DNA from 3 places in the Streptomyces sp. NPDC111744 genome. Region 2 is predicted to be linked to each of the others. Evidence: riboswitches for the same ligand, from Rfam matches in the RefSeq annotation. Region 2 holds a riboswitch; each other region holds the start of a gene.
What was found. Region 2 has a riboswitch for S-adenosylmethionine ahead of thrC (threonine synthase). Riboswitches for the same ligand answer to the same signal wherever they lie in the genome.

Region 1: another riboswitch for S-adenosylmethionine. It lies ahead of ACZ7OO_RS08155 (aminotransferase class V-fold PLP-dependent enzyme); the one in region 2 lies ahead of thrC (threonine synthase).
Region 3: another riboswitch for S-adenosylmethionine. It lies ahead of ACZ7OO_RS35840 (amino acid ABC transporter permease); the one in region 2 lies ahead of thrC (threonine synthase).

The regions. Positions count from the first base shown of each region.
Region 1 covers NZ_JBVKCG010000003.1:195,139-204,605, forward strand. Annotated here, with positions in the region: gene ACZ7OO_RS08120 (hypothetical protein) at 1-203, opposite strand, end outside; gene ACZ7OO_RS08125 (C40 family peptidase) at 234-1,250, opposite strand; gene ACZ7OO_RS08130 (C40 family peptidase) at 1,684-2,718, opposite strand; gene ACZ7OO_RS08135 (NYN domain-containing protein) at 2,929-4,272, opposite strand; gene ACZ7OO_RS08140 (hypothetical protein) at 4,313-4,552, opposite strand; gene ACZ7OO_RS08145 (rhomboid family intramembrane serine protease) at 4,705-5,448, shown strand; gene ACZ7OO_RS08150 (Lrp/AsnC family transcriptional regulator) at 5,445-5,726, shown strand; gene ACZ7OO_RS08155 (aminotransferase class V-fold PLP-dependent enzyme) at 5,917-7,278, opposite strand; SAM riboswitch class IV at 7,405-7,521, opposite strand; gene trpD (anthranilate phosphoribosyltransferase) at 7,644-8,708, opposite strand; gene qcrB (cytochrome bc1 complex cytochrome b subunit) at 8,841-9,467, opposite strand, start outside.
Region 2 covers NZ_JBVKCG010000008.1:218,090-227,556, reverse strand. Annotated here, with positions in the region: gene otsB (trehalose-phosphatase) at 1-349, shown strand, start outside; gene ACZ7OO_RS20375 (alpha,alpha-trehalose-phosphate synthase (UDP-forming)) at 555-1,979, opposite strand; gene ACZ7OO_RS20370 (glucosyl-3-phosphoglycerate synthase) at 2,073-3,017, opposite strand; SAM riboswitch class I at 3,175-3,351, shown strand; gene thrC (threonine synthase) at 3,370-4,668, shown strand; gene ACZ7OO_RS20360 (ubiquitin-like small modifier protein 1) at 4,716-4,991, shown strand; gene ACZ7OO_RS20355 (cold-shock protein) at 5,481-5,687, shown strand; gene groL (chaperonin GroEL) at 6,069-7,691, shown strand; gene ACZ7OO_RS20345 (NADH:flavin oxidoreductase) at 7,935-9,062, shown strand; gene ACZ7OO_RS20340 (hypothetical protein) at 9,085-9,467, opposite strand, start outside.
Region 3 covers NZ_JBVKCG010000023.1:98,309-107,775, forward strand. Annotated here, with positions in the region: gene ACZ7OO_RS35815 (hypothetical protein) at 1-437, shown strand, start outside; gene ACZ7OO_RS35820 (hypothetical protein) at 636-1,445, opposite strand; gene ACZ7OO_RS35825 (hypothetical protein) at 1,587-1,844, opposite strand; gene ACZ7OO_RS35830 (putative leader peptide) at 2,005-2,136, shown strand; gene ACZ7OO_RS35835 (glutathione S-transferase C-terminal domain-containing protein) at 2,321-3,193, shown strand; SAM riboswitch class IV at 3,271-3,382, shown strand; gene ACZ7OO_RS35840 (amino acid ABC transporter permease) at 3,785-4,765, shown strand; gene ACZ7OO_RS35845 (amino acid ABC transporter ATP-binding protein) at 4,762-5,556, shown strand; gene ACZ7OO_RS35850 (transporter substrate-binding domain-containing protein) at 5,600-6,625, shown strand; gene ACZ7OO_RS35855 (GNAT family N-acetyltransferase) at 6,651-7,364, shown strand; gene ACZ7OO_RS35860 (putative leader peptide) at 7,376-7,510, shown strand; gene ACZ7OO_RS35865 (LLM class flavin-dependent oxidoreductase) at 7,588-8,778, shown strand; gene ACZ7OO_RS35870 (NtaA/DmoA family FMN-dependent monooxygenase) at 8,803-9,467, shown strand, end outside.

The sequences.
Region 1 (9,467 bases), on a different contig from region 2:
GTGTACGAGTTCCGGGTGCCGGTCTCGGCGTAGGCGCCCTCGTCATGGCCGAGGACGGCGGCCGCCCGCCGGTCCAGGACCTGCTGCACCTCGGCCATCGCCGAGCCGGTCGGCGCCTGTCCGCCGCCGCAGCCCGTCAGCGGCAGGAGCAGCAGACACAGCCCCACCGCTCCCGAGCGCCACGCCCGTCTGCCACCAGCCACTTTCAGATCGTACGGGTCGGGGCCCGAAAGTCAGGGCCGGGTGACGGAGGAGATGGGCATCATCCCGACCGGGTCGTAGCGGACCGGGGCGCCCGGGTAGGGGGCGTGGATGACCTGTCCGTTGCCGACGTACATCCCCACATGGCTGGCGTCGGAGCGGTAGACGACCAGGTCACCGGGGCGCGCCTGGGAGAGTGGGACCTGGTGGCCGGCGTAGCGCTGCTCCTGCGAGGTGCGCGGCAGATGGATCCCGGCGTGCGCGTACGACCACTGCATCAGGCCCGAGCAGTCGAAGCCGGTGGGGCCGCTGGCGCCCCACACGTACGGCTTGCCGAGGGCGGCGCGGGCGGCGGCCACCGCGGCGGCGGCGCGGCCGTCGGGGGCGGCGACGCCGGAGATGTCGGGCAGGTCGGCGCGGTCGTCGCCCCGGGAGGCGTGCTCGAAGGCGGCGCGGTCGGCGGCAGGCATCGCGTTGAGCAGTCGCCGGGCCCTGGCGAGCTTCTCTTCCACGGTGGCCTTGTGGGAGGCGACCGCCTTGCGGCTGCGCTCCAGCTCGGCGAGGTCGCCGGCGGCCTCGGCGCGCTCCTGGGCGAGTTCACGCATCGCCGCCTGGAGATCCTTGAGCTGCCCGGCCTGGCGGACGTCGATGCGGTCGAGGAGGGACGCCCGGTCGAGGTAGTCCTCGGGGTCGTCGGAGAACAGCAGGGCGACGGTGGGGTCGATACCGCCGGAGCGGTACTGGGCGCCTGCGAGCGATCCGAGCGCCTCCCGCATGACGTTGATGCGCTGCTGCTGGCGGGCGATGCGGTCCTGGGAGTCGTTGACCGCGCGGCGCAGCGCACCGGCCCGCTCGTCGGCCTTGTTGTAGGCCTCGGTCGCCTCCTCGGCCTGCCGGTACAGCCGGTCCACCTCGGCGCGGGTGTTCCCCTGCGGGGCCGCGCTCGCGGGTACGGCGCCGAGCCCGGCTGCCGCGGCCGACAGCACACAGAGGGCGGCACCGGCGCCCCGGTTGAACCCGGACGATGCGAGACGGCGATGAGACCCCACAGGAAACCGCGCTCCTTCCGTTTGTCGGACGCCGACGGTCTCCCCGGGTACACGGGAAAACGCGCCGGACTTTGACGCCCTCCCCCGCCCGAGGGCAGGGGATTCCGGTCCGCACCGCACAGCGCGGCGCCACCACGGGTTCCTGTTTCAAGGCCGCCGCCAACCCGTGTGGGCTGGTCCTACGCGGCCTCCGCAGGCGTGACTTCCCGCCCGTCCGGCGGTAGGTCCGACAACTCTGTCGCCGAACGCGGCGATGCTAGCCATACGACCGGTCCACGGCCAAAGACCTCTGCGGGCCCACAACACGACGCCCCGCCGCTGACGCAGGTCACCGGCGGGGCGTGGAGTCATCTTCGGTTGTCGTGATTCGCCCGTTCGGGCGTCACCTTGTGTTGATCTTGGGCCGTACGGGTGTCGTCGTAACCCGGTGGGGTCAGATCCGGACGCCGAACTCGAACGTCATGTTGCCGATCGACTCGTAGCGCACCACAGCACCGGTGTGCGGGGCGTGCAGCACCTGGCCGTTGCCCGCGTAGAGGCCGACGTGGTGGTAGTCGCCGTAGAAGATGACCAGGTCGCCGACCTTGAGGTCGCTCTCGCTGTAGATGCGGGTGCCGGCGTTGGCCTGCGCCTCGGAGGTGCGCGGGATGGTGACGCCGGCCTGGGCGTAGGCCCAGGAGGTCAGGCCCGAGCAGTCGAAGGAGGACGGTCCGGAGGCGCCGTATACGTACGGCGAGCCGATCACGGACTGGGCGGCGGAGAAGGCGGCGGCGGCCCGGCCGGAGGCGGAGCCGGTGTTGCCGAGGTTCACGCGGGAGGAGGCGCGGCTGGCGGCCTGGGCCTGCTCCGCGTCCAGGGCGGCCTTCTCCTTGGCCGTCAGGGTGTTGAGGAGCTTCTGCGCGTCGGCGAGCTTGGACTGGACGGCGCTCTTCTGCTTGGCCAGCTCGGTGCGGGTGGCGGAGAGGTTCTTGAGCTTGTCCGCGGCCTCTGCCCGCTCCTGGGCCAGTTCGCGCTGTTTGTCCTGAATCTTCTTCAGGGCCTCGACCTGCTGGCTGCTCAACTGGTCGAGCGTGGACGCCTTGTCGAGGTAGTCGTCCGGGTTGGACGAGAGGAAGAGCTGGACGGAGGGGTCTATGCCGCCGGAGCGGTACTGCGCGGTGGCCAGCGAACCGAGGCTGTCGCGCAGCTTGTTGAGGTCCTCCTGACCACGGGCCACATTGTCCTGGATCGTGGAGATTTCCTTCTGCAGCTTCTGCTGCTTCTCCTTGGCGCCGTCCAGCTTCTCGGTGGCCTGCTCGGCCTCCTGGTAGAGCTTGTCGACCTTTGCCTTGACCTCGTCCTTGCTCAGCTTCTCGCTGGGCGCCGCGTTGGCGGCGTTGGCGCTGAGGACGACAGCAGCGGCGGCTGCGGTGGTCAGCACGGTCACGCGCGCGCGACTCGGCTGCTTGGGTCGACGATGGGACGCCACGGAGACGGGCTCCTTCGTTTGAGTGATCACCCGTATGGAGGTTCGAGGCCTGACCCTAGTGACCTCCCTGTGATCAGTTCAAACCCAACAGCGAAAAAACTGGTCACGCAACGCACTCTTTGCACATAACTCACGTGCCGTGATGCTCGATTGACGCTACGTTGCGTGACGGTTCGGTCAATTCGGGCATTACATATGTCCGTTGAACCTTCAGGACAGTCGCTTCAGAAGCATCGCAGAAGCCACCGGACGGGCACCCGCCTTCGCGACCCCGTCGGCGACCTCACGGTCGGTCGAGGCGACGATCACCGGACGGCCCGGCGGCTCGGCACGCACCAGCTGGCGGATCAGCTCGTCCGCGGTGACACCGGGCTTGGAGAAGAGGACCCTGACCCCGCGCGGCGGGGCCAGCAGCACCGGCGCGGCCAGTTCGGCGCCGTCGAAGACACAGGTGACCTCGGCGCCGGTCTGCGCGGCGAGCTGGGAGAGCTGGCCGAGCAGCCGCAGCCGCTGCTTCTCCAGCGGCATCTGCGGATAGCCGGTCTTGGTCACGTTGTAGCCGTCGACGACCAAGTGCGCCTGAGGCAGGGCGAGTAGCTGATTGAGAATGGCCGGATCGTTCTCGGAAAGTGCTCGGGCCGCGATGTCCTTCGGGGTCATTCGTCCCGGTTCGACCGCATCCACGGTCTCGGCGGGCCGCACCGACACCGGCGGCAAAGCCAGTTCACGGCGCAGTCCCTGGGTCGCGTCCAGGACGGTGTCGAGCAGCAGCCGTACCCGCATGTCCTCGACACTGCGTCCCTCGCGGGCGGCGCGGCGGCTGGCCTCCAGGGCGGCCTCGACCTCGCCGAGCCGGGCCTTGAGCCGCCGGCCCTCGCTCTCGGCGGCGGACACCTGGACCTGCCCCTCGGTGCGCACCGCCTCCATCTCGCCCTGCAGCTTGCGCAGCGCGGCCTCGCCGCGCTTGACGTCACTGAGGGCGGCGCGCAGCTTGCGGTGCAGCGACTCCGCTTCCTTCTTCGCCGCGTCCAGCTCGACGCGCAGCCGCTCCGTCTCGGACCGGGTCAGCTCCCGGGCCCGGTCCAGCTCCTCGCGCAGCCGCTCCAGCTCGGCCCGGCTCTCCTCGTCGGCGCGCTCGGCATCGGCCCGCTGGGCCTCCTCACCGGCCGCCGTCACCAGCTTCACCCAGCCCGCGGGGCGCAGTACATAGGCCGCGGCCGCCACATCGAGCGGGTCCGCGGCCGGGGGCGGAGCGCCGGAGTCGAGCGCGCCGGCGAGTTGCGGCTGGGCCTCTCTGAGTTTCTCCCCGATCCGCTGCCGGAAGAGGGTGTCCGTCTCCAGCGCGGTCGCCATGGCGTTGCCGGCGAACTTGGCCCGCCGATTCGGGGCGAAACGAGCGTACTGTCTCAGCTGGGCGGGCAGTTCGGCGACGGTCAGCCCGCCGAAGCCGTCCGACACGATCTGTACGACACGCCGTCGCACGCCGTCGGGCAGCGGACGGTCAAGCACCTCAGCGGTGCCGTCGACCGGCCCCCCGCCTGTGGTCTCCACCATCCGTCACACCCCATCACCTGTGCGGGGCCGCCTCCCGGTCTCAGGAGTCGGCGCCCGGCCTGTCCACGAGTTCCACCTGGTCCACCGCGTTGCACCAGCGGCAGCGCACCGACTCGATGGTCTCACTGACCACCTCGCGCTCCTCGACCTTGGGCTCACCGGCCAGGTCGAGATGCACGTACTCCACGACCTTCGACGAGCGGGTCACGTCGAAGCGCGTGAGGTTGCCGCAGAGGGTGCAGCGCCACCGCGTCGTGGTGGTCGGCAGGGGAACCGTCATAGTGACTGTTCGCTTCCTTCTAGTGTCCGTGACGCGCCGTCCCGACGCGTGTGGCTCGTTACCCTACGGCCTGGCGAGTACTCGACGCCGCCCCCTCGGCGGCGGCGAGGCGATCTGCACCAGTGCATCCCGTTACGCCATGCTCTATGTCCATGATCGGCAACCGGAACACGACGGCCGCCCGGACCCTGCGGAGCCTGAGGGGCACGTCGGCGCCCATGACGTACACCCTGATCGCCGTCTGCTGCCTGATCTTCGTGCTCGGCCCGGCGTCCGGCTTCACCCCTTCCTACGGCACCGGGGACGCCCTGGCGGCCGCGCAGCGCGCGTACTTCCGGCGCTGGGGGGTCGTCCCCGCCGACCTGTTCGACGGTCCGGCCCGGGAGGCGCTCACCCCGGCCACGGCGCTGTTCATCCACGGCAGCTGGGTGCACCTGCTCGGCAACATGCTGTTCCTCTTCGTCTTCGGGGCGATGACCGAGGAGCGGATGGGCCGCCTGGAGTTCACTCTCTTCTACGTCGGCTGCGGCTATCTCGCACTGCTCGGCTACGCGGCCGCCAACGCCACGTCCCAGCAGTCGCTGGTGGGGGCGTCCGGGGCGATCTCGGCGGTCCTCGGGGCGTTCCTGTACCTGTTCCCCAGCGCCCGCGTGACCAGTCTTCTGCCTTTCCTCTTCTTCCTTCCGCTCCGGTTCCCGGCCTGGGTGGTGCTCCCCTTCTGGGCGGCCCTGCAGTGGCTGGCCCTGAAGCAGGCCCCCTCCGGCCCCGGCGTGGCCTACCTCGCCCACCTGGTCGGCTTCGGGCTCGGCCTCGGCTACGCGTGGGTGCGGTACGGCCGTGGGACTAAAGTGAAACCCGCCCCAGCTCCGGCACCCGAGGGAGAGAACCAGCCGTGATCACCGCGATCGTCCTCATCAAGACCAGCGTGGACCGGATCCCCGAGATCGCGGAACAGATCGCCGCGCTGGACAGCGTCAGCGAGGTCTTCTCCGTCACCGGTACGTATGACTTGATCGCCATGGTCCGGGTGCGGGAGCACGAGGACCTGGCCGAGGTGATCCCGGGGCGGATCAGCAAGATCCAGGGCGTGGAGGGGACGGACACGCACGTAGCGTTCCGTACCTATTCGCAGCACGACCTCGAGGCCGCGTTCGCGATCGGCCTGGACAGCTGAGAAACGTCGGCTGAGGTGCCCCGTAAGGGGCGCGGGGAACTGCGCGCTCGGCCGGGACGGACCCGCAGTGGACCACGACGCTTCGTGCCCGGCTGCGGGCCGGTGGGGGCCGATCGCGCCCACGCGGCGGTAGGCGCAAACTGACACAGCCCCGCGCCCCCTGGGACGTTGCCCCTGAGGTCGGTCCGAATCACACCGCCGGGACGCAGCGGCCTTCCTCCGTGCGGTACGTCCACTTGGCACCGTCGGCGACCAGTTCCTTCACGGCGCTGACGAACCGCTCCACGTGCTCGTCCGGCGTGCCCGCGCCGAAGCTCACCCGGATAGCGTTCAGGGACTTCTCGCCCGGTGCCGCCTCCGGCGCCCCGCACTCGCCCTGGGTCTGGGCGTCGGAGCCCAGCAGGGTCCTGACCAGGGGGTGGGCGCAGAAGAGGCCGTCGCGGACGCCGATGCCGTACTCGGCGGAGAGGGCCGCGGCGAAGTGGGAGCTGTTCCAGCCCTCCACGACGAAGGAGATCACACCGACGCGCGGGGCGTCGTCGCCGAAGAGGGAGAGGACACGGACCTCGGGCACCTCGGCCAGACCCGTCCGCACCTTCTCGATCAGGTGCCGCTCGCGGGCCACCAGCGTGTCGAAGCCGGCCTCGGTCAGCGCCTTGCAGGCGGCGGCGATCGAGTAGGCACCGATCACGTTGGGCGACCCGGCCTCATGGCGGGCGGCGCTCTCGTGCCACTCCACGGCCACTCCCCCGTCCTCGCGCCGGGTGACCTTGCGGCTGGCGCCGCCGCCCGCGAGGTACGGCTCGGCCGCCCGGAGCCAGTCGGCGCGGCCGGCGAGGACGCCGGAGCCGAAGGGGGCGTACAGCTTGTGGCCCGAGAAGGCGATCCAGTCGACGTCCAGGTCGCGGACGCTCACCGGGTGGTGCGGGGCCAGCTGGGCCGCGTCCAGGACGATCCGGGCGCCGTGCGCGTGGGCCGCCGCGGCCAGCTCCCGTACCGGCCACAGTTCGCCGGTGACGTTCGAGGCGCCGGTGACACAGACCAGGGCCGGCCCGTGGGGGTCACGGTCGGCGAGGGCCGTCTCCAGGGTCTCGACGGCCTGGCGCGGGGTGCGCGGGGCATCGAGGTAGGTGACCCGGGTGTCCTGCCAGGGCAGCAGGCTCGCGTGGTGCTCGGTCTCGAAGACGAAGACCTGGCAGTCGGCGGGGAGGGAGCGGGCCAGCAGGTTCAGGGAGTCCGTGGTCGAGCGGGTGAAGATCAGCTGGTCGTCAGGGCGGCAGTCGAGGAACTCGGCGACCGTCCTGCGGGCGTTCTCGAAGAGGTCCGTGGAGAGCTGGGAGAGGTAGCCGGCGCCTCGGTGGACGCTGCCGTAGTAGGGCGCGTAGGCGGCCACGTCGTCCCAGACCCGCTGGAGGGCGGGGGCGCTGGCCGCGTAGTCGAGGGCGGCGTAGGTGACCTCGCCGCCGGTGACGAGGGGGACGGTGACATCCCGGCCCAGAACGGGCAGCGGGGCACAAATGGACTGGGTGGAGACGGCGGTGGAGACGGACATGGCGGAACTCCCGTGAGAGGAAGGAAGAAAGAGAAGGTGGGTGTGCGGAGGCGGGGCTCGACGCCCTAGCGCATTCGCTTGCTCACGGGAGACTCCCTCGACGACCAGGATCCCTGGGGTCCGAGGGATCCGCGCTTGCCGTAGACCTCGCTGCCTACGGCCTGGTCTTCACCCGGGGCACCCCGCCACGGACGGAGGGTTGCCGGACAGTCGGCCGGGGCCTCATGACTGTCACTCATGACCTGGCAAAAAACCTAGATGAAGTGATCGCCGACGCGCAACTTCTGTCCGGATGACGGGACGAAGGCGCGCGTCGGCGCCGCTTTTTCCTTCCGTTCGGCCTCTACTGGCCGCCCGGCGCCCACTTACTTGTTCGTCGCCGCCGCCCAGCGCTCCAGCACCCGCTTGGCCGCGCCCGAGTCGATCGACTCCGCCGCCTTGTCCATGCCGGCGCGGATCTGCTCGGCCAGCGTGGTGGTGCCCGGGTCCAGGGCCACCAGCGCCGCCGCCGAGTTCAGCAGGACCGCGTCACGGACGGGGCCCGTCTCGCCGCCCAGGAGCCGGCGGGCGACCTCCGCGTTGTACGACGGGTCACCGCCGCGCAGCGCCTCCACCGGGACCAGCTCGATGCCGACGTCCCTCGGGTCGAAGCTCTCCTCGGTGACCTTGCCGTCCCGGACGATCCAGACGTGGGACGTGGAGGTGGTGGTCAGTTCGTCGAGGCCGTCGTCGCCGCGGAAGACCAGGGAGGAGTTGCCGCGTTCGGCGAAGACGCCCGCGACGACCGGTGCCATACGGGGGTCCGCGACACCGACCGCCTGCGCCCGCACCCGCGCGGGGTTGGTCAGCGGGCCGAGGATGTTGAACACCGTGCGGATGCCCAGCTGGCCGCGGGCCGCGCCCGCATGGCGCAGTGCCGGGTGGAACTTGACGGCGAAGCAGAAGGTGATGCCGGCCTCCTCGGCGACCTCGGCGACCCGCTGCGGGGTCAGGTCGAGGTTGACGCCGAGCTTCTCCAGCACGTCCGAGGCACCGGACGCGGAGGACGCGGCCCGGTTGCCGTGCTTGACGACCTTCGCCCCGGTGCCGGCCACCACCAGCGCGGACATCGTGGAGATGTTCACCGTCCTGGCGCCGTCGCCGCCGGTGCCGACGATGTCGACCGTGCGGCCGGGCACCTCGATGACGTTGGCGTGCTGGTACATCGTGCGGACGAGGCCGTTGATCTCGTCGACCGTCTCGCCCTTCGCCCGCAGCGCCACGACGAACCCGGCGATCTGGGCGTCGGTGGCCTGGCCGCGCATGATCTGGTCCATCGCCCAGGCCGTCGCGTCGGCGCTCTGGTCCTGGCCGTACAGCAGCGCGTTCAGTACCCCGGGCCAGGAACGGCCCGCCGCGGTGTCGCCTCCAGCGGGGGTCACAGCGCTCATAGGGCCGCTCCTGATCGTCGTACCGGCAAAAAGCAATGTCATGGCTACCCTATCCAGCCGCAGGCACGGCGAAGGGCCCCCGTCCGTACACCGGACGGGGGCCCTTCGGCCGTGGCGTGGCGACGCGGTCGATCAGTGGTGGCCGTGGCCGCTCGTGATCTCCTTGTACTCCTCGACGGTGGGCTTCGGGATCTGGTTGTCGTCGCCGTAGTAGGCGCTGCTCAGCTTGGCGCGGACCTTCTCGGTCCCCTTGATCTTGCGCTCGACACCGTTCTCGTCCACCGCCGCGCCGACCTGGGCCGGCTCGTACTGGTGGTGGGCCGTGAGGGTGTGCAGCTGCTCCTGGCTGAGCGGCTCGTGCACCTCGATGAACTCACCGTGCGGCAGCCGCTTGATGATGCCGGTCTCGCGACCGTGCAGCACCTTCTCGCGGTCCCGGCGCTGCAGGCCGAGGCAGATGCGCTTGGTGACGATGAACGCGATCACCGGTCCGGCGAAGAAGAAGATCCGGACGAACCAGGTCACGTCGTTGATCGACAGATGGAAGTGGGTGGCGATGAGGTCGTTGCCACCACCGACCAGGCCGATCATGTACACGGTCACCCAGGCGACACCGATCCCGGTGCGGGTCGGGGCGTTGCGCGGGCGGTCCAGGATGTGGTGCTCGCTCTTGTCACCGGTGACCCATGACTCGATGAACGGGTAGACCGCGATCGCGGTCAGGACCAGACCGAACAGGACCAGCGGGATGAAGACGCC
Region 2 (9,467 bases):
GTCCCTCCGCGCCCCCCTGACCGACCTGGCCACCCGCAACGGCCTGATCGTCGAACCGGGCCGCCTGGTCCTGGAACTCCGCCCCCCGGGCATGGACAAGGGCGTGGCGCTGAGCGAGTACGCGAGGGAGATCGGCGCGGGCGCGGTCCTCTACGCCGGCGACGACCTGGGCGACATCCCGGCCTTCGCGGCCGTGGAGAAGCTCCGCACGGAGGGCGTACCGGGCCTGCTGGTATGCAGCGGCAGCACGGAGGTCACAGAGCTGGCGGACCGAGCCGACCTGGTGGTGGACGGCCCGGAGGGAGTAGTACGGCTACTGGAGAACCTGGCTCACCACAGCGCCCCCTAAGGAGCGCGGAACTGCGCGACCAGGGGCTGTCCGGCGGATGACCCCCACTCACCGCACCGGGCGCAGACCCGAGTACGTCCAGTACGAGGGCCTACGCCCGGCAACGCCGAGAGCACGCACCTGACGCCGCGAGGCCGCCCTCCGGGCGACGACGGGAATTGTCAGACAGGCCCTCGCCCCACCGGCCCGCGGTGGGGGCGAGACCTCACCCGCCCAGCGCCCCCAGCTGATCGAGAAACCACTGCGCAGGCGGCAACGCCGTAGCCGCCGCGGCCAACCGCTTGCACCGATCCACCCGCTCGGCCGCCGGCAGACTCAGCGCCTCATGCAGAGCCCGAGCCGTCCCCCCGATGTCGTACGGGTTCACCACCACCGCGTCCTCGCCCAGCTCCTCGTACGCCCCCGCCTCCCGCGAGAGCACCAGCACGCACCCCTCGTCCGACACCACCGGAATCTCCTTGGCGACCAGGTTCATGCCGTCCCGGATCGGATTCACCAGTGCCACGTCGGCCAGCCGGTAAGCCGCCAGCGACCGTGCGAAGTCGTCCTTGACGTGGAGCACCACCGGCGTCCAACCCGGCGTCCCGTACGCCGAGTTGATGTCCTCCGCGACCCGCTGCACCTCGGCCGTGTAGTCGCGGTACACCGCGAGGTCCTGCCGCGACGGATACGCGAACGCGACATGCACCACCCGCTCCCGCCACTCGGGGTGGTCGTCGAGCAGCTGCCGATAGGCCAGCAGTCCCCGCACGATGTTCTTCGACAGCTCGGTCCGGTCGACCCGGACGATGGTCTTTCGGCCCTCCCCGATCTCCTCCCGCAACGCCCGCATCCGCTCGTCCACGTCGGGCTCGTGCGACCGCTTCCGCAGGAAGTCCGCGTCGGCCCCCAGCCCGTGCACCCCGATCCGGGTCTCACCGGCCGCCGGAATCCCCGGGCCCAGCACCGTATGGCAGCAGGCCACGAACGCGTCCGCCCACCGCCGGGTCAGAAACGCCGCGTGATCGGCGCCCAGGATCCCGCTCAGCAGCTCCGCCGCGATGTCGTCGGGGAGCAGCCGGAAGTAGTCCGGCGGCGCCCAGGGGGTGTGGGAGAAATGGCCGATACGGAGATCCGGCCGCAGCCGGCGCAGCATCCGCGGGGCCAGCGCCAGGTGGTAGTCCTGGATGACGACCACCGCACCCTGGCCCGCCTCCTGCGCCAGGGCCTGGGCGAACGCCTCGTTGTAGGCCTGGTACGACCCCCACTGCCGCCGGAACTCCGCGTCGAAGAGGGGTTCCAGCGGGGTCTGGTAGAGCATGTGGTGGACGAACCAGAGCACCGAGTTCGCGATGCCGTTGTACGCGTCGGAGAACACGTCCGCGTCGATGTCGAGCATCCGGACCTGCTGCCCGCCGGTGTCCCGCGCCGGCAGCCGGCCGCTCTCGGCCCGCCGTACCGCCTCCCGGTCCCCGTCGCTCAGCGCCGCGCACACCCAGACGGCGTTCGCGTCCGTCCCGATGGCGGACAGGCCCGAGACGAGTCCGCCGCCGCCGCGTCTGGCGTGCAGCGCACCGCCTTCGCGCATCTCGTACGAAACCGGGCCGCGGTTCGACGCGACCAGCACCTCAGCACTGCCGGTGGAAGCCATACGCCTCAACCTAGCCCGGCCCGTAAACGCTCAAACGTACGGCTACGTCAGACACGCCACCGTATACAGCCGTACGGCCAAGTCACGCCACGCTCACGCCACCCGGCGCTCGGCGTACTCGGCGATCTCCGCCATCGGTGGCCGTTCCTCCGTGTCCACGGAGTACGTGCGCGGCTCGAAGCCGTCCTCGCCCCGTTCGAACTGGGTCAGGGCGGGGCGGATCAGATGCCCGCGGGCAAGCCGCAGCTGCGCGGTGCGGTAGATCGCGGCGGACATCCGGCCGAGGGCCTGGCCGTCCTGGTGGCGGTGTTTGCGCACCCCCACGTCGACCTGGGCGAGGGCGTCGAGGCCCACCAGGTGCAGGGCGTCGACCAGCATGCCCAGTTCCACGCCGTAGCCGACCGGGAAGGGGAGCTGTTCGAGCAGTGAGCGGCGGGCCGCGTACTCGCCGCCGAGGGGCTGTACGAACCCGGCCAGCTGCGGCCAGTGCATGTTCAGCAGCGGGCGGGCCATCAGTTCGGTGACCCGGCCGCCCTGTCCGGCCGCGCCCGCGAGCGGGCGGTCGTACATCGCCTTGACCAGGTCCACCTCGGGATCGGTCAGCAGCGGGCCGACGATCCCGGAGACGAAGTCGGAGGAGAACTCCCTCAGGTCCGCGTCGACGAAGCAGACGATGTCCCCGGTGGTGACCAGGAGGGAGCGCCAGAGGACCTCGCCCTTGCCGGGGACGGCGGGGATGCGCGGCAGGATCGTGTCGCGGTGGACGACCCGGGCGCCGGCCGCCGCGGCCACCGCCGCCGTACGGTCGGTGGAACCGGAGTCGACGACCACGATCTCGTCGACGAGCGGCGCCTGCCGCATCAGGTCATGACGGATGATCGCGACGATGTCGCCGACCGTCTCCTCCTCGTTGAGCGCGGGCAGCACGACGGAGACGGACTGACCGGTGCGCTGCTTGGCGGCGAGTATCCGGTGCAGTGGGCGTTCGTTCAGGGACCAGGAGCGGGTGGCCAGCCAGCGCTCGACTTCTTCCAGCACAGTCAGCGGCTCCTCACTGTCACGATCACACTGCGAGGTGTGATCCATCTCGCGGTTCGGACGACTATCTCAACTGTCCTGGCCTTCGGTTACAGTCTTGAACAACGCCGATGACCATCGCATGTCGTGGGGTCATTGGCCGTTGACAACCGCATACCGCTCATCCAGAGGGGCAGAGGGATACGGCCCGATGAAGCCCCGGCAACCCTCCAGTCGGTTACTCGTGGATCGCTGACGGCTGATCCCTGATCACTGTCGATCACTCGCGAGGCTCCCGGCTAGGGAAGGTGCCAAATCCGTCTCACGGCGAGATGCGTCGTGAGGAAGATGAGGAGAAAGGGCCTCGCCTCACATGGCTGTGCAGACTGCTGCGACCACCACCGGTTCAACCACCGGCTCCACGACCGTCGACCTCGGGCCCGCCGCCGCCCTGAGCTGCCGCGAGTGCGGTCACCGCGTGCCGCTCGGCCCGGTGTTCGCCTGCGAGGAGTGTTTCGGCCCGCTCGAGATCGCGTACGACTTCTCGGCCTACGACACCGAGGAGCTGCGGAAGCGGATCGAGGCGGGTCCCGCGAACATCTGGCGTTACGCCCCGCTGCTGCCCGTCCCCGCGGACGTGGCGACCAAGCCGAACATCAACCCGGGCTGGACCAAGCTCGTCCAGGCCGACAACCTGGCCAGGGAACTGGGCGTCACCGGCGGCCTGTACGTCAAGGACGACTCCGGCAACCCGACGCACTCCTTCAAGGACCGTGTCGTCGCCCAGGCCGTCGAGGCCGCGCGCGCCTTCGGCTACACCACGCTCTCCTGCTCCTCCACCGGCAACCTCGCCGGCGCGGTCGGTGCCGCCGCCGCCCGGGCCGGCTTCCGCTCCTGCGTGTTCATCCCGCACGACCTGGAGCAGGGCAAGATCGTCATGGCCGCGATCTACGGCGGCGAGCTCGTCGGCATCGAGGGCAACTACGACGACGTGAACCGTTTCTGCTCCGAGCTGATCGGCGACTCGGCAGGCGAGGGCTGGGGCTTCGTCAACGTCAACCTGCGGCCGTACTACGCGGAGGGCTCCAAGACCCTGGCGTACGAGATCTGCGAGCAGCTCGGCTGGCGGATCCCGGACCAGCTGGTCGTACCGATCGCCTCCGGCTCGCAGCTCACGAAGATCGACAAGGGTCTGCAGGAGCTGATCAAGCTCGGGCTCGTCGAGGACAAGCCGTACAAGATCTTCGGTGCGCAGGCCGAGGGGTGCTCGCCGGTGTCGGTGGCCTACAAGGCGGGCCATGACGTCGTGCGGCCGCAGAAGCCGAACACCATCGCCAAGTCGCTGGCCATCGGCAACCCGGCCGACGGGCCGTACGTCCTCGACATCGCGCGCCGTACCGGCGGTGCGGTGGAGGACGTCACCGACGAGCAGGTCGTCGACGCGATCAAGCTGCTCGCGCGGACCGAGGGCATCTTCGCCGAGACCGCCGGCGGGGTCACGGTCGGAGTCACCAAGAAGCTCATCGAGAACGGGCTGATCGACCCGGCGAAGTCGGTCGTTGTACTCAACACGGGTGATGGACTGAAGACGCTGGACGCGGTGGCGGGGACCGGGCTCACGGCGACTATCCGCCCGAATCTCGAGTCTTTCCGTGAGGCCGGGCTCGCCTGAGTCAGCCGTAGAAAACCAGGGCGTTGCCCCCGATCGGAGGTTTCCACGTGAGTATCACTGTTCGCATTCCCACCATCCTGCGCACCTACACCGGTGGTCAGGCCGAGGTCAGTGCCGAAGGGGCCACCCTCGGCGAGGTCATCTCGGACCTGGAGAAGAACCACACCGGGATTGCCGCCCGCGTTCTCGACGACCAGGGCAAGCTGCGCCGGTTCGTGAATGTGTACGTCAATGACGACGATGTGCGGTTCGAGCAGGGCCTGGAGACGGCCACTCCGGACGGCGCCGGCGTCTCCATCATCCCGGCCGTCGCCGGCGGCTGACCCCGGCGACCGCCACGGCGGCCCCGCTGACCTGGCTGACGTGATGGCCGTATGACCGAACATTACCTTCGGTAATACCCATCACCGACTGTTCATCCGATTGCCCCCTCCGTGAGTGAAGCGGAGGGGGCAATTCTGTGTGGTTGAGCGCGGTACAGTTGGGGAACGCGGTCCTGATCTCCGGGTCGGGGGCCCCGTATTCGATACCGCTGACCCCGCAGAAGTAGTCAAAGTGTGCGGGTTATATGCGGCTTTTGCGGCTTTTATGGGGCCCGACTTGCCCTGAATTCGGCCGAATTCTTGCTACATTCCGGACCCTTCCCGTCCAGAATTCTCGTCCGATTGACCTGTTGCAGACGGCAGTTGGACAGATACATTCAGCCGCGGTCGACGCGTTCCGGCGCACGCCCCCAACCTGTGGGGGGTGAGGTCTGACCCGGATCCGCGAAGTGTGGATCTGTGCAAGGGCCAGTAATAGGGGAGTTAGGCATGGCTCAGGGCACCGTCAAGTGGTTCAACGCGGAGAAGGGGTACGGCTTCATCGCGGTCGACGGTGGTGCGGATGTTTTCGTCCACTACAGCGCGATTCAGATGGACGGCTACCGCACCCTGGAGGAAGGTCAGCGGGTCGATTTCGAGATCTCGCAGGGCCAGAAGGGGCCGCAGGCGGACATGGTCCGGCTCGCGACCAGCTGAAGCACGCGCCGACTGACAGCGTCGTTCTTCTTTCTTTGCCGGAGGGCTCGTATCCCATGGGGAGTCATGGGTTACGAGCCCTTTGGCATGCCCGGGGCGAGCGTACGACGCACCCCTGCGGACGCACGCGCGGACGCACCCGCGGGCGCGGCCCGTGAGGGGCCGGGGCGCGGCCCGGTCTCGGGAGGCGCTTGCACTCGGCATGGGCGAGTGCTAATCATTGGCGTTAGCACTCTGAAGGTGAGAGTGACAAAGATGGACCGGGTCGGTGAGGCCCGCAGGCCGGGTGGGGCAAGGAACCCACGGGTCGGCGAGCCGTCCGTCGCGGGCGCGGGCGCGGTCCAAGAAGACTCACCCCCAGTCCTGGAGGGACCACTTCACATGGCCAAGATCATCGCGTTCGACGAGGAGGCGCGGCGCGGCCTTGAGCGCGGTATGAACCAGCTCGCCGACGCCGTCAAGGTCACCCTCGGCCCCAAGGGCCGCAACGTCGTCCTTGAGAAGAAGTGGGGCGCCCCCACGATCACCAACGATGGTGTGTCCATCGCCAAGGAGATCGAGCTGGAGGACCCGTACGAGAAGATCGGCGCCGAGCTGGTCAAGGAAGTCGCCAAGAAGACGGACGACGTCGCCGGTGACGGTACGACCACCGCGACCGTCCTCGCCCAGGCCCTGGTCAAGGAAGGCCTGCGCAACGTCGCCGCCGGCGCCAACCCGATGGCCCTGAAGCGCGGTATCGAGAAGGCCGTCGAGGCCGTCTCCGGTGCCCTGCTCGAGCAGGCGAAGGACGTCGAGACCAAGGAGCAGATCGCCTCCACGGCCTCCATCTCCGCCGCCGACACCCAGATCGGCGAGCTCATCGCCGAGGCCATGGACAAGGTCGGCAAGGAAGGCGTCATCACCGTCGAGGAGTCCCAGACCTTCGGTCTGGAGCTGGAGCTCACCGAGGGTATGCGCTTCGACAAGGGCTACATCTCGGCGTACTTCGCCACCGACATGGAGCGTATGGAGGCCGTCCTCGACGACCCGTACATCCTGATCGCCAACTCCAAGATCTCCTCGGTCAAGGACCTGCTCCCGCTCCTGGAGAAGGTCATGCAGTCGGGCAAGCCGCTGCTGATCATCGCCGAGGACGTCGAGGGCGAGGCCCTGTCGACCCTGGTCGTCAACAAGATCCGCGGCACCTTCAAGTCCGTCGCGGTCAAGGCCCCGGGCTTCGGCGACCGCCGCAAGGCGATGCTGAACGACATCGCCATCCTCACCGGTGGCGAGGTCATCTCCGAGGAGGTCGGTCTCAAGCTGGAGAACACGACCCTCGACCTGCTGGGCCGCGCCCGCAAGGTGGTCATCACCAAGGACGAGACGACCATCGTCGACGGTGCCGGCTCCACCGAGCAGGTCCAGGGCCGGGTCAACCAGATCCGCGCCGAGATCGAGCAGTCCGACTCGGACTACGACCGCGAGAAGCTCCAGGAGCGCCTGGCGAAGCTCGCCGGCGGCGTCGCCGTCATCAAGGCCGGTGCCGCGACCGAGGTCGAGCTCAAGGAGCGCAAGCACCGCATCGAGGACGCCGTGCGCAACGCGAAGGCGGCCGTCGAGGAGGGCATCGTCGCCGGTGGTGGCGTGGCCCTGCTGCAGGCCTCCCAGGTGTTCGAGAAGCTGGAGCTCGAGGGTGACGAGGCGACCGGCGCCAACGCCGTGAAGCTCGCCCTGGAGGCCCCGCTCAAGCAGATCGCCATCAACGGTGGTCTCGAGGGCGGCGTCGTCGTCGAGAAGGTGCGCAACCTTCAGGTCGGCCACGGTCTGAACGCCGCGACCGGTGAGTACGTCGACATGATCGCCGAGGGCATCATCGACCCGGCGAAGGTGACCCGCTCTGCCCTGCAGAACGCGGCCTCCATCGCCGCGCTGTTCCTCACCACCGAGGCCGTCATCGCCGACAAGCCGGAGAAGGCCGCCGCGGCCGCTCCGGGCGGCATGCCGGGCGGTGACATGGACTTCTGATCGGCCCCTGGTCGATCGCCCGTCCTGACCGAGGGCGGCACCCCCTGTTCGACAGGGGGTGCCGCCCTCGGGCCTTTTCGCCGGTCCGGAAGCAAGGCACGCGCTGGGGGCGGGCGGCGGATCACAGGGCTCGGCCGCCGGATCGCGGAATGCGGGGGTCGCCTCGACCGTTCACCTACGGGTGCACTCAATGCATGTGCACATACCGTCCGGTCTACGACCTATTCACGAGGAGCCCCCCACGTGACCGTCACCACCACCTCCGCCTCCCGCGCGGCAGAGATCCTCTCCCGTCCGATCGCCCTGAACGGGCTCACGGTCCCCAACCGGATCGTGATGGCGCCGATGACCCGCCAGTTCAGCCCGGGCGGTGTCCCCGGCGAGGACGTGGTCTCCTACTACGCCCGCCGGGCCGCCGCCGGTGTCGGTCTGATCGTCACCGAGGGTACGTACGTCGGGCATGACTCGGCCGGGCAGAGCAGCCGTATCCCGCGGTTCCACGGCGAGGAGCAGCTGGCGGGCTGGGCGAAGGTCGCCGAGGGGGTGCACGCGGCCGGCGGCACGATCGTCCCGCAGCTGTGGCACATCGGCATGGTGCGCAAGCAGGGCCAGCCGCCGTTCGCGGACGCCCCCGCCGTCGGCCCCTCCGGCATCCGTCTGGACGGCACCGAGGGCGAGGGCAAGGCGATGAGCCGGCAGGACCTGGACCACGTCATCCGGGCGTTCGCCGAGGCCGCGGCCGCCGCCGAGCGCATCGGCTTCGACGGGGTCGAGCTGCACGGCGCCCACGGCTACCTCCTCGACCAGTTCCTGTGGGCGGGCACCAACCGCCGTACCGACGCCTACGGCGGTGACCCGGTCGCCCGTACCAGGTTCGCGGCGGAGCTCGTGGCCGCCGTACGTGCGTCCGTCTCCCCGGACTTCCCGGTGATCTTCCGCTACTCGCAGTGGAAGTCGGACAACTACGACGCCCGTCTCGCCGAGACCCCGGAGGAGCTGGAGGCGATCCTCACGCCGCTGGCGGCGGCCGGTGTCGACGCCTTCCACGCCTCCACCCGGCGCTACTGGCTTCCCGAGTTCGAGGACTCCGACCTCAACCTGGCCGGCTGGACCAAGAAGCTCACCGGGAAGCCGACCATCACCGTCGGCTCGGTCGGCCTCGACGGCGACTTCATCAAGGGCTTCGCGGGCGAGGGCTCCCCGGTCCGGGGCATCGAGGACCTCCTCGACAGCCTGGAGCGCGAGGAGTACGACATGGTCGCCGTCGGCCGCGCCCTCCTCCAGGACCCTGAGTGGGCGGCGAAGGTGCTGGCCGGGCGCACGGGCGAGCTGAAGGCGTACGACGCGGCGTCGCTGAAGAGCCTGAGCTGACCCACCCCCTTCGCCCTCGGGTTCATCCGGCGACCAGCCAGAAGAACCCGAGGGCGAACGCGTACGGCAGGAGCAGCAACTGCGCGGGGCGGAGCCCGCGCGCGGAACGCGGCACCCGCGCGTCACGGTCGGCTCCGCCCGTGACGGCGTCGTACGCGTAGACGAGGGCGCCGGCGCAGCAGCCGCCGGCGACCCCCGCCGACAGCAGCGTGGACAGCCCGCCCCGGCCCTCGACCACGGTGACCGCGGCCGGCACCTGGCCCGCGACCGCCGCACCCCCACCGGCCAAGGCGAGCGGATCCTGCCCCGGCCGCCAGGGGGCGCCCCCCTTGCGACCCCGCCCGGTGAGCCGGGTGACGAGCGCGTACCCCACCGCGGGCAGCCCCGAGAGCATCAGCAGTGCGG
Region 3 (9,467 bases), on a different contig from region 2:
AGGTGACCGTGGACGAGACCTCGGCCACGAAGACCGTCGGCGGCCCGGCCAAGGCCGTGAAGACCGGTGCGAGCGTGCTCGTCCTGGGCACGGTGGACAGCGCGACCATCGCGGCGGACCGGGTCGTCGTGCAGCGCCACGGCGACGGCGGGGTGGCGGCCGCCGAGGCGGCCGGGGTGATCCCCTTCAAGCGGGGGACCCCGTCACCGGACAAGTCGGTCGGGCAGATCCCGGACTACACCGAGGGCGAAGGGACGATCATCAGCGGCAGGACCGCGGACAAGGCGGTCAAGGCCGCGCAGGCCGTCGTCCCCGGCGGCATCAACGACCGGGTCGTCCAACTGGCCGACGGCGAGTACGAGGTGCACAACATCAGCGTCAACTGGCCGCACCATGTGTTCGTCAGCAAGGACTTCAAGGTCGTCGGGTACGAGTAGGCCACGGGCCGCGTTCACGGCTTGTGCGTGAGCGCCCGGACGGTTGAGGCCGTCGGGGGACTCGATCTGCTGGAGGGCGTCGTGGGCCGCCACCTGGTCCGCTTCGGCACCCGCGACGAACTCCTCGTCGAGTGGCACCGCGACAACGGCGAGCCGGGCACCACCCAGAGCACCCCGAGGACCCGATGCCGCAGTGAGCTAGTCGAACTGGCTCGGCAGTGGTGCCGGGGTCTTGCCGGACAGGACGTCCTTGAGGCGCTGGGCGCCGTTCCGCACGGCCAGGGCGGTGCTGTCGTGGTCGACGCCGGACAGGCTGCCGTTGGTGACCGCCGCGCCGGAGGCGCCGACGCGCAGCACCACCACATCCGTCGTGTAGGTGGCGGGCTGGCCCTCGACGGTGCCCTTGACGGTCACCGTCAGGGCCTCGCGCGCGTCGCCCGACCTCGGCACCTGCGCCGACGCGACCCGCACCGTGCGCTTGCCGCCGTCCTTGCCGGTGGCCGTGAACTGGTTGCACTTCTCGGGCAGGGTCTTCAGCCAGGCCAGCGTGGCGTCCATGGAGGCCGAGCCGTAGTCGCCGACCTGGTACAGCATCCGGGCGTCCTCCGAGGTGAACCCGCTCAGCCCGGAGGCGCCGGTGGCGCGGCCGAGGAGGCTGTCGGAGTAGAGGCCGTCCAGGAGGCGCTGGCAGTCGGCGGCGTCGGACTTGGCGGTCAGGAAGTCGGCCACGTCGACCTTGCCGACCGCCATCGTGTTGCGCCAGGTCGCCGCGTCGGGGGCCGGCTGCCAGTTGTCCTCGATGTCGGCCGCAGTGATCAGCGCGGCCTGCGCGCCCGCCCCGGTCAGGGCGGGGGTCGCCGACGCGGACGCGGGGGAGCGCTCCCCGGCCGGCGAGACGGATACGGCCTCGGGGTCGCCGCTCTCGTCCGTACAGGCCGCCGTGGCGAGCAGGGTCCCCGCCGCCAGGGCTGAGGCGAGAACACGCACGGGTCGGGACGGACGGATCATCGCGACTGCCTCCTCGGGAACGCGGTACGTCACTCCGCGGGGCAGCGGTGCTGCGGCACTCCGCGGACAACGGCGGTACGTCCCTCCACGCCACCATCCGGCACGGTCGCCGACCACCCGCGCGTGCCATCCGGGTGAGCGTCATGATCCGGGAGCCGTGATCCGCACCTTCCGGCTGCCGCAGCGCGGGCACACCGCGTCCGTGAGCGGCGACCGCACGGCCCGGCCGGCCTCGTCGACGTACTCCTGGGTGCTCTGCAGGTCCGGGTCGGCGATCGGGTCGGTGAAGAACACCGCCTGGAAGGTCGCCTCCCAGACCTCGCCGCACCGCCTGCAGGTGAAGGCGAAGGTCTCGGGTACGGCGCCGGGTACGGGCCCGGGGCCGGGGGGCTCGCTCATCGCATCCGGCTCCTGTCACTCGGCCTGCGTCTCCAGCGGACAGCCTCTTGAAGCCGGCGGCAAACCGGGGCCGGGTGTCCCAGGCGTGGACGCCCCCTTGACGGGACGCGGAGGCCGATCGACACTCCAGATGGGAATCCTAGTGAAAAGGTAGGGAAAGATGGGTCGCCTGCGCACGGTCACCGGCAGACAGCGCCGAGGGAGCCGTACGCCCTTCTCCGCCCCGCTGCTCACCTCCCGCCTGCACATCGATCTGCTGCGCGTGTGCAGCGCCATCAGCCGCACCGGCTGAGCACCCGCCGCCGCCCGTACCGGCCGTCCAGCCGTGACCAGCCGGGCACCCGCAGCCGGCCGCACCCGCCGAACGCCCGCCCGCCGAACGCCCGCCCACCGAGCGTCCGCTCACCGGGCGCCCGCCCACCGACGAACGCTTCCGTCGCGCGTACGTCCGCGCGTCCGCACCCCCGGGGAGACGCATGTCCATCACTCCGCTCGCCGCCCTCCCGTCCGTCCGCACCAGTCCCGCCTTCCGCGGCCGCATCGGCAGGGACGCCCGCAGCGGGCACTACGCCGTGCCGCGCCGCTACCGGCTCCACCTCGCCACCGCCTGTCCCGACGGCCTCCGCATCGCCGTCGGCCACAGCCTGCTGGCGCTCGACGACTGTTGTCCGGTCACCTTCCTGCCCGCGGTCCCGGACTGTCCCGACGGCAGTCACACCGCGCTGCGCCCGCTGTACGAGGCGAGCGCCCACCGCTACGCGGGACCGGCCCTCGCGCCCGTGCTCAGCGACGACTGGTCCGGCCGGATCGTTAGCACCCACAGCCGGGACATCCTGCGCGACCTGGACCGCCACTTCGGCGACGGCGTCGCCCGGCTGTACCCGTGCGGTGCCGAGGCCGAGATCGAGGCCGTCGAGCGGCTCTGCGCGGAGGACATCGAGCAGGCAGCACAGCACGCCGGCCGAGCGGGCGGCGACCCGGAGGCGCTGGAGGTGCTGCTCGCCGCCATGGACGAGCTGGAGCGTCGGCTGACCGGCGCGGAGTTCCTGGTCGGCGGAGAACTCACGGCCGCGGACATCGAGTTGTGGGTGACCCTGGTGCAACTCGACACCGTGCACCGCAACCACCTGGACGCCTCCGCCGTGCACGCCATCGCCGGCTACCCGGCGCTGTGGGCCTACGCCCGTCGGCTGGCCGCGCACCCGGCCTTCGGTGCCCACCTCGACCTCGACGGCATCGCCCGCCGCCACCACGGCCGTTGCCAGGGCCTGGAAGCCGCCGGTGCGGCCGTCCAGATCCTGGACTGGGCGGCCCACGCGGCGGACGCTCCCGGCGCTCCGCGCAGGTGAGAGCGGCCCGAACCGTTCCGTCATCCGGACAGGCGTTGACATCCGTTCGGGCAACTGACTTACTTGCGGCACAGATTGGTCAAGAGCGTCAGCATCGAGCCCTGGCTTGCTGACCGGCAACCCTCGCATCGCGGTGGGGTGCCCCAGGTGACGACCCGACCGGATGGCGACGTTCGGTAAGCGCGAGGCCCCCAGGGGCCGCCACAACAGCGACAGGTGACGGACATGTACGCAGCTTCCAGGACGGCCGAGGGCCGCACCCAGGACTGCGTACACCCGTACCCGAGCCCGCTCGTCGCCGACCGCGCCGTCGACCTGCTCCGTGTCAACAGCGCCCTGTGTAGCCCGTGTACCGCACCGGGCTGTCCCCGCTGCCGGGTCTGACCAGGCCTTTCCACCTCGCCCGCAGCGCGGCTCCCGCAGCCTCGCGTCCCAGCGTCCTCGACGAAGCACCGGCCGCCCCGGTGTGCAGCCGTCCGCCCCGCCCCGTGTCCCGCGCGCCCCCGCGCACCCGTGCCGCGCCCGAACGCGGCCCGGTGCCGCGGCAACCGGCCGTGTGATCCGGGGTGTCCGACTCCGCCGGAGCCCATCATGAGTGAACCCCCAGGCGCCCTGTCCCTGGCCGAGGCACCACCGCCCACTGACGCACCGTCAAAGTTTGCCAGAAAACAGCGGGTTCAGCCGCTGCGCCGCCCCGGACGGTGGATCGCCACCGCCGTCGTCCTGGTGGTCGTCGCGCAGTTCGTCCACGGACTGGCCGCCAACCCCTTCTACCAGTGGGACCGCTTCCGCTACTGGTTCCTGCGCCCCACCATCCTCGACGGACTCGTCGTCACCCTCGAAGTGGCCGCGCTCAGCGCCGTCCTCGGCCTGCTCGGCGGTATCGTGCTCGCCCTCGCCCGGCTCTCCGGCAGCCCCGTGCTGCGGGCGGTGAGCTGGACCTACACCTGGCTGTTCCGCTCGGTACCGCTGATCGTCCTGCTGATCTTCCTCTACAACTTCTCCGCCCTCTACAAGACACTGAGCCTGGGCGTGCCCTTCGGCCCGTCCTTCGTCACCTTCGACGAGTCGAAGCTGGCCACCGACCTGGCGATCGCCGTGATCGGCCTCAGCCTCAACGAGGCGGCCTACGCGGCCGAGGTGGTGCGCGGCGGCATCCTCTCCGTCGACCAGGGCCAGCACGAGGCGGCCGCCGCGCTCGGCCTGCCCAAGGTCTACCAGTTCACCCGGATCGTCTTCCCGCAGGCCCTGCGCTCCATCGTGCCGAACTACGTCAACCAGCTCATCGGCCTGATCAAGAGCACGTCCCTGGTGTTCTACGTCTCGCTGCTCGACCTCTTCGGCTCGGTGCAGTCGATGGGCAGCACCTACCCCGGCGACATCGTGCCGCTGCTGCTCGTCGCCACCGTCTGGTACCTGATCCTGACCAGCGCCGTCTCCGTCGTCCAGTACTACGTCGAGCGGTACTTCGCCCGCGGTGCCACCCGGACGCTGCCGCCGACCCCCCTCCAGAGACTCCGCACCGGACTGGCCGGCCTGCGGGAACGCGTACGCCGGGAGGCCGCCGTATGACCACCGCACAGGACATCGTCCCGGACATCGCCCCGGCCGCCCTGGAGATCCACGACGTCCACAAGTCGTACGGCGCCCACCACGTCCTCGACGGCATCGACCTGACCGTCCGCCCCGGCGAGGTCACCGTGGTCCTCGGCCCGTCCGGGTCCGGCAAGTCCACGCTGCTCCGGGTCGTCAACCACCTGGAGAAGCCCGAGTCCGGCTACGTCAGCGTCGGCGGTGAGCTGATCGGGGTCAGACGGCACGGCGACGGGCTCAAGGAGCTCAGCGAACGCGCCATCCTGGCCCAGCGCAGCCGGATCGGCTTCGTCTTCCAGAACTTCAACCTGTTCCCGCACCTGACGGTCCTCGACAATGTCGCGGCCGCCCCTGTCGCCACCGGAAAGCTGACCAGGCCGGAGGCCCAGCGGCTGGCCAAGGAACTCCTCGAACGGGTCGGCCTCGGCGAGCGCGTCGGCGCCTATCCACGGCAGCTGTCGGGCGGCCAGCAGCAGCGCGTCGCCATCGCCCGCGCCCTCGCGCTGCGCCCCGGCATCATCCTCTTCGACGAACCGACCTCCGCGCTCGACCCCGAGCTGGTCGGCGAAGTGCTCGCCGTCATCAAGGACCTGGCGTCCAGCGGCACCACCCTGGTGATCGTCACCCACGAGATCGGCTTCGCCCGTGAGGTCGCCGACCGGATCGTCTTCATCGACGCCGGAAGGATCGTCGAACAGGGCCCGCCCGCCGAGATCCTCGACAGTCCGCGGCACGAACGGACCCGGGACTTCCTGCGCAAGGTCCTGTGAACCAGACCCCCTTTCACCTTTCACTGAAACACGAAGGACAGCCATGCCCACGCTCCTCTCCCGACGCAGCCTGATCCGCGGCCTCACCTCGGCGACCGCCGTCGCGACCCTCGCCACCGGGCTCGCCGCCTGCGGGGGCGACAGCGACGCGGCCACCACGACCGGCAGCGCCAACAACGGCGAGGTCGTCATCGGACAGGTCTCCAACGGCGCCGCCCAGCAGACCACCGTCAAGGTCTCCGAGGTCAAGTCCATCAGCGCCGAAGTGCCCGCCGGCGTCCGCAAGAGCGGCAGACTCGTCATAGGCGAGGGCGCCCTGCCCGCCGGATTCCCGCCGCTGGCCTACGTGGGCAGCGACCAGAAGACCCTCACCGGTTCCGAACCCGACCTCGGCCGCCTGGTCGCCGCGGTCCTCGGCCTCACCCCCCAGGTGAAGAACTTCACCTGGGAGAACATGTTCGTCGGCATCGACAGCGGCAAGGTGGACGTCGCCTTCTCCAACGTCACCGACACCGAGGAGCGCAAGAAGAAGTACGAGTTCGCCTCCTACCGGCAGGACAACCTCGCCTTCACCGTGCCGAAGAAGAGCACCTGGAACTTCGACGACAACTACGAGAACCTCGCCGGGAAGACCGTCTCCGTCAGCGCCGGCACCAACCAGGAGAAGATCCTCCTGGAGTGGAAGGCCAAGCTGGCCAAGGAGGGCAAGAACCTCACGGTCAAGTACTACCAGGACAGCAACAGCGTCTACCTGGCCCTCGCCAGTGGCAAGATCGACGCCTATCTCGGCCCCAACCCCGGCATCGCCTACCACAACCGCCAGGTCGCCGACACGCCCAACGCCACCCGCACCGCCGGCACCTACTCCGGCGCGGGCGGAAGCCTCCAGGGGCTGATCGCGGCCACCGCGAAGAAGGACAGCGGACTCGCCAAGCCGCTCGCCGACGCGATCAACTACCTGATCGAGAACGGCCAGTACGCCAAGTGGCTGGCCGCCTACAACCTCTCCAACGAGACCGTCGCCAAGTCCGAGGTCAACCCGCCGGGACTGCCGCTGGACAACTCCTGACGGTCGGCCAGAAGAGAACGTCACCATGACCTTTGAAGCAGCCGACGGTGTCCTCGACAACGCCGTCTGGTCCGCCCTCGCCGGTCCGCACGCCCACCTCGCCGAACGCTGCGGCCGGGCCGCCCGCTACCCCGAGGACGTCTACGCCTGCGCCGCCCTCGCCGATCCCGCCGACCCGGACGCCTGGGCCGACCTGCACACGCTCGTCGGCCCCGGAACCACCGTACGGATCAAGCCCGTCAAGGGGGCGCCGCCCGGCTGGGAGGTGGTCGGCGGCGGGGCGGGCGTCCAGTTCGTCGACACCGGACTGCGGGCCGAGCCGGACCCCGAGGCGGTCCGGCTCGGGCCGCACGACGTGCCCGAGATGTTGGACCTGGTGGCCCGCACCGAGCCCGGCCCGTTCCGCAAGCGGACCGTGGAGATGGGCGCCTATCTCGGCATCCGGCACAGGGGGAGACTGATCGCGATGGCGGGTGAGCGGCTGCGGCTGCCCGGGTGGACGGAGATCAGCGCGGTCTGCACCGACCCCGGGCACCGCGGCCGGGGCCTGGCGACCCGTCTGGTGCGCGCGGTCGCCGTCGGCATCCGGGAGCGCGGTGACACCCCGTTCCTGCACGCCGCCCCGGGCAACGCCACGGCGATCCGGCTGTACGAGTCCATAGGCTTCACCGAGCGCCTGCGCACCCGCACCCTGCTGGTGCGCAGCCCGGGAACATCCCCGAAGGCCGGGGCGTTGTGAGGGTTGACGAGATGTGTGAGGCGCCGCCACAGGGCGCCTTGAAAGGGGAGGTGACGGCCGTGACGCGGATATGCCACGCCGTGCATCTCCACTCCCGGCCCCACATCGACCTCCAGCGCGTGGCCGGCGCGCTCTGTAGCTCCTGACCCGTTTTCGCTGAAGCCGCACCCGCTTTTGAGTGGGTGGCGTGCGCCCTCGTACGGATCTCCAGGAAGGCACCCTCGTGTCCTCAGCACCCCTTTCTCCCCTGCATCTCGCCGTCGCTCTCGACGGCACCGGCTGGCACCCCGCCTCCTGGCGGGAGCCGGTCGCCCGCCCCCGTGAGCTGCTCACCGCCGGATACTGGGCCGGTCTGGTCGCCGAGGCCGAGCGCGGTCTCCTCGACTTCGTCACCATCGAGGACGGCCTCGGCCCGCAGTCCTCCCGGCCCCTGGAGCCGGACGAGCGCACCGACCAGGTGCGCGGCCGTCTGGACGCCGTACTCATCGCCGCCCGGGTCGCGCCCCTCACCCACCACATAGGTCTCGTCCCGACGGTGGTGGCCACCCATACGGAGCCGTTCCACATCTCCAAGGCCATCGCCACCCTGGACTACGTCAGCACCGGCCGCGCCGGACTGCGGGTGCAGATCACCGCCCGGCCCAGCGAGGCCGCCCACTTCGGCCGCCGCACGATCCCGCCCGTCGAGCACTACGAGAGCCCGGTCGTGACCGAGCTCTTCGACGAGGCCGCCGACTACGTCGAGGTCGTGCGCCGCCTCTGGGACAGCTGGGAGGACGACGCCGAGATCCGGGACGCGGCCACCGGGCGCTTCATCGACCGCGAGAAGCTGCACTACATCGACTTCGAGGGCCGCCACTTCAGCGTGAAGGGCCCCTCCATCACCCCGCGCCCGCCGCAGGGCCAGCCCCTGGTCACCGCCCTGGGCCATGGCACCGTCCCCTACCGGCTGGTGGCCCGCCAGGCCGACCTCGGCTATGTCACCCCGCACGACACCGGCCAGACCCGCGCGATCGTCGCCGAGATCCGCGCCGAGCAGGTCGCGGCCGGCCGCTCCGCCGAGCCGCTGCACGTCTTCGGTGACCTCGTGGTCTTCCTCGACGACACCGAGGACCGGGCGGTGGCACGCCGGCAGCGGCTGGACGAGCTCGCGGGCGAGCCGTACACCAGCGACGCCCGGATCTTCGCCGGTACGGCCGACCGGCTCGCCGATCTCCTTGAGGAGTTCGCGGGGGAGGGGCTCACCGGGTTCCGGCTGCGGCCCGCCGTCCTCGGTCACGACCTGCCGCGCATCACCGATGACCTGGTGCCGGAGCTCCAGCGCCGCGGCCGCTTCCGGACCGCCTACGAGGCCGACACCCTGCGCGGACTGCTCGGGCTCGCCCGCCCCGCCAACCGCTACGCCGCCGCCTGAGCCGGACCGGAAGGGACCCACGACATGAGCAAGCCGCTGAAGCAGATCCATCTGGCCGCGCACTTCCCGGGCGTCAACAACACCACCGTGTGGAGCGACCCGGCGGCCGGCAGCCATATCGAGTTCAGCTCCTTCGCGCACTTCGCCAAGACCGCCGAGCGCGCCAAGTTCGACTTCCTGTTCCTCGCCGAGGGCCTGCGGCTGCGCGAACAGGGCGGAAAAATATACGACCTGGACGTCGTCGGCCGCCCCGACACCTTCACGGTGCTGGCCGCGCTCGCCGCCGTCACCGACCGCCTGGGACTGACCGGCACCATCAACTCCACGTTCAACGAGCCCTACGAGGTGGCCCGCCAGTTCGCCAGCCTCGACCACCTTTCCGGCGGCCGGGCCGCCTGGAACGTGGTCACCTCCTGGGACGCCTTCACCGGCGAGAACTTCCGGCGCGGCGGCTTCCTGCCGCAGGACGAGCGCTACTCCCGCGCCAAGGAGTTCCTCGCCACCGCGCACGAACTCTTCGACTCCTGGCAGGGCGACGAGATCCTCGCCGACCAGACCACCGGCACCTTCCTGCGCGACGCCAAGGCCGGCTCCTTCGTCCACCAGGGCCCGCAGTTCGACATCCACGGGCAGTTCAACGTGCCGCGCTCCCCGCAGGGCCGGCCGGTGATCTTCCAGGCCGGAGACTC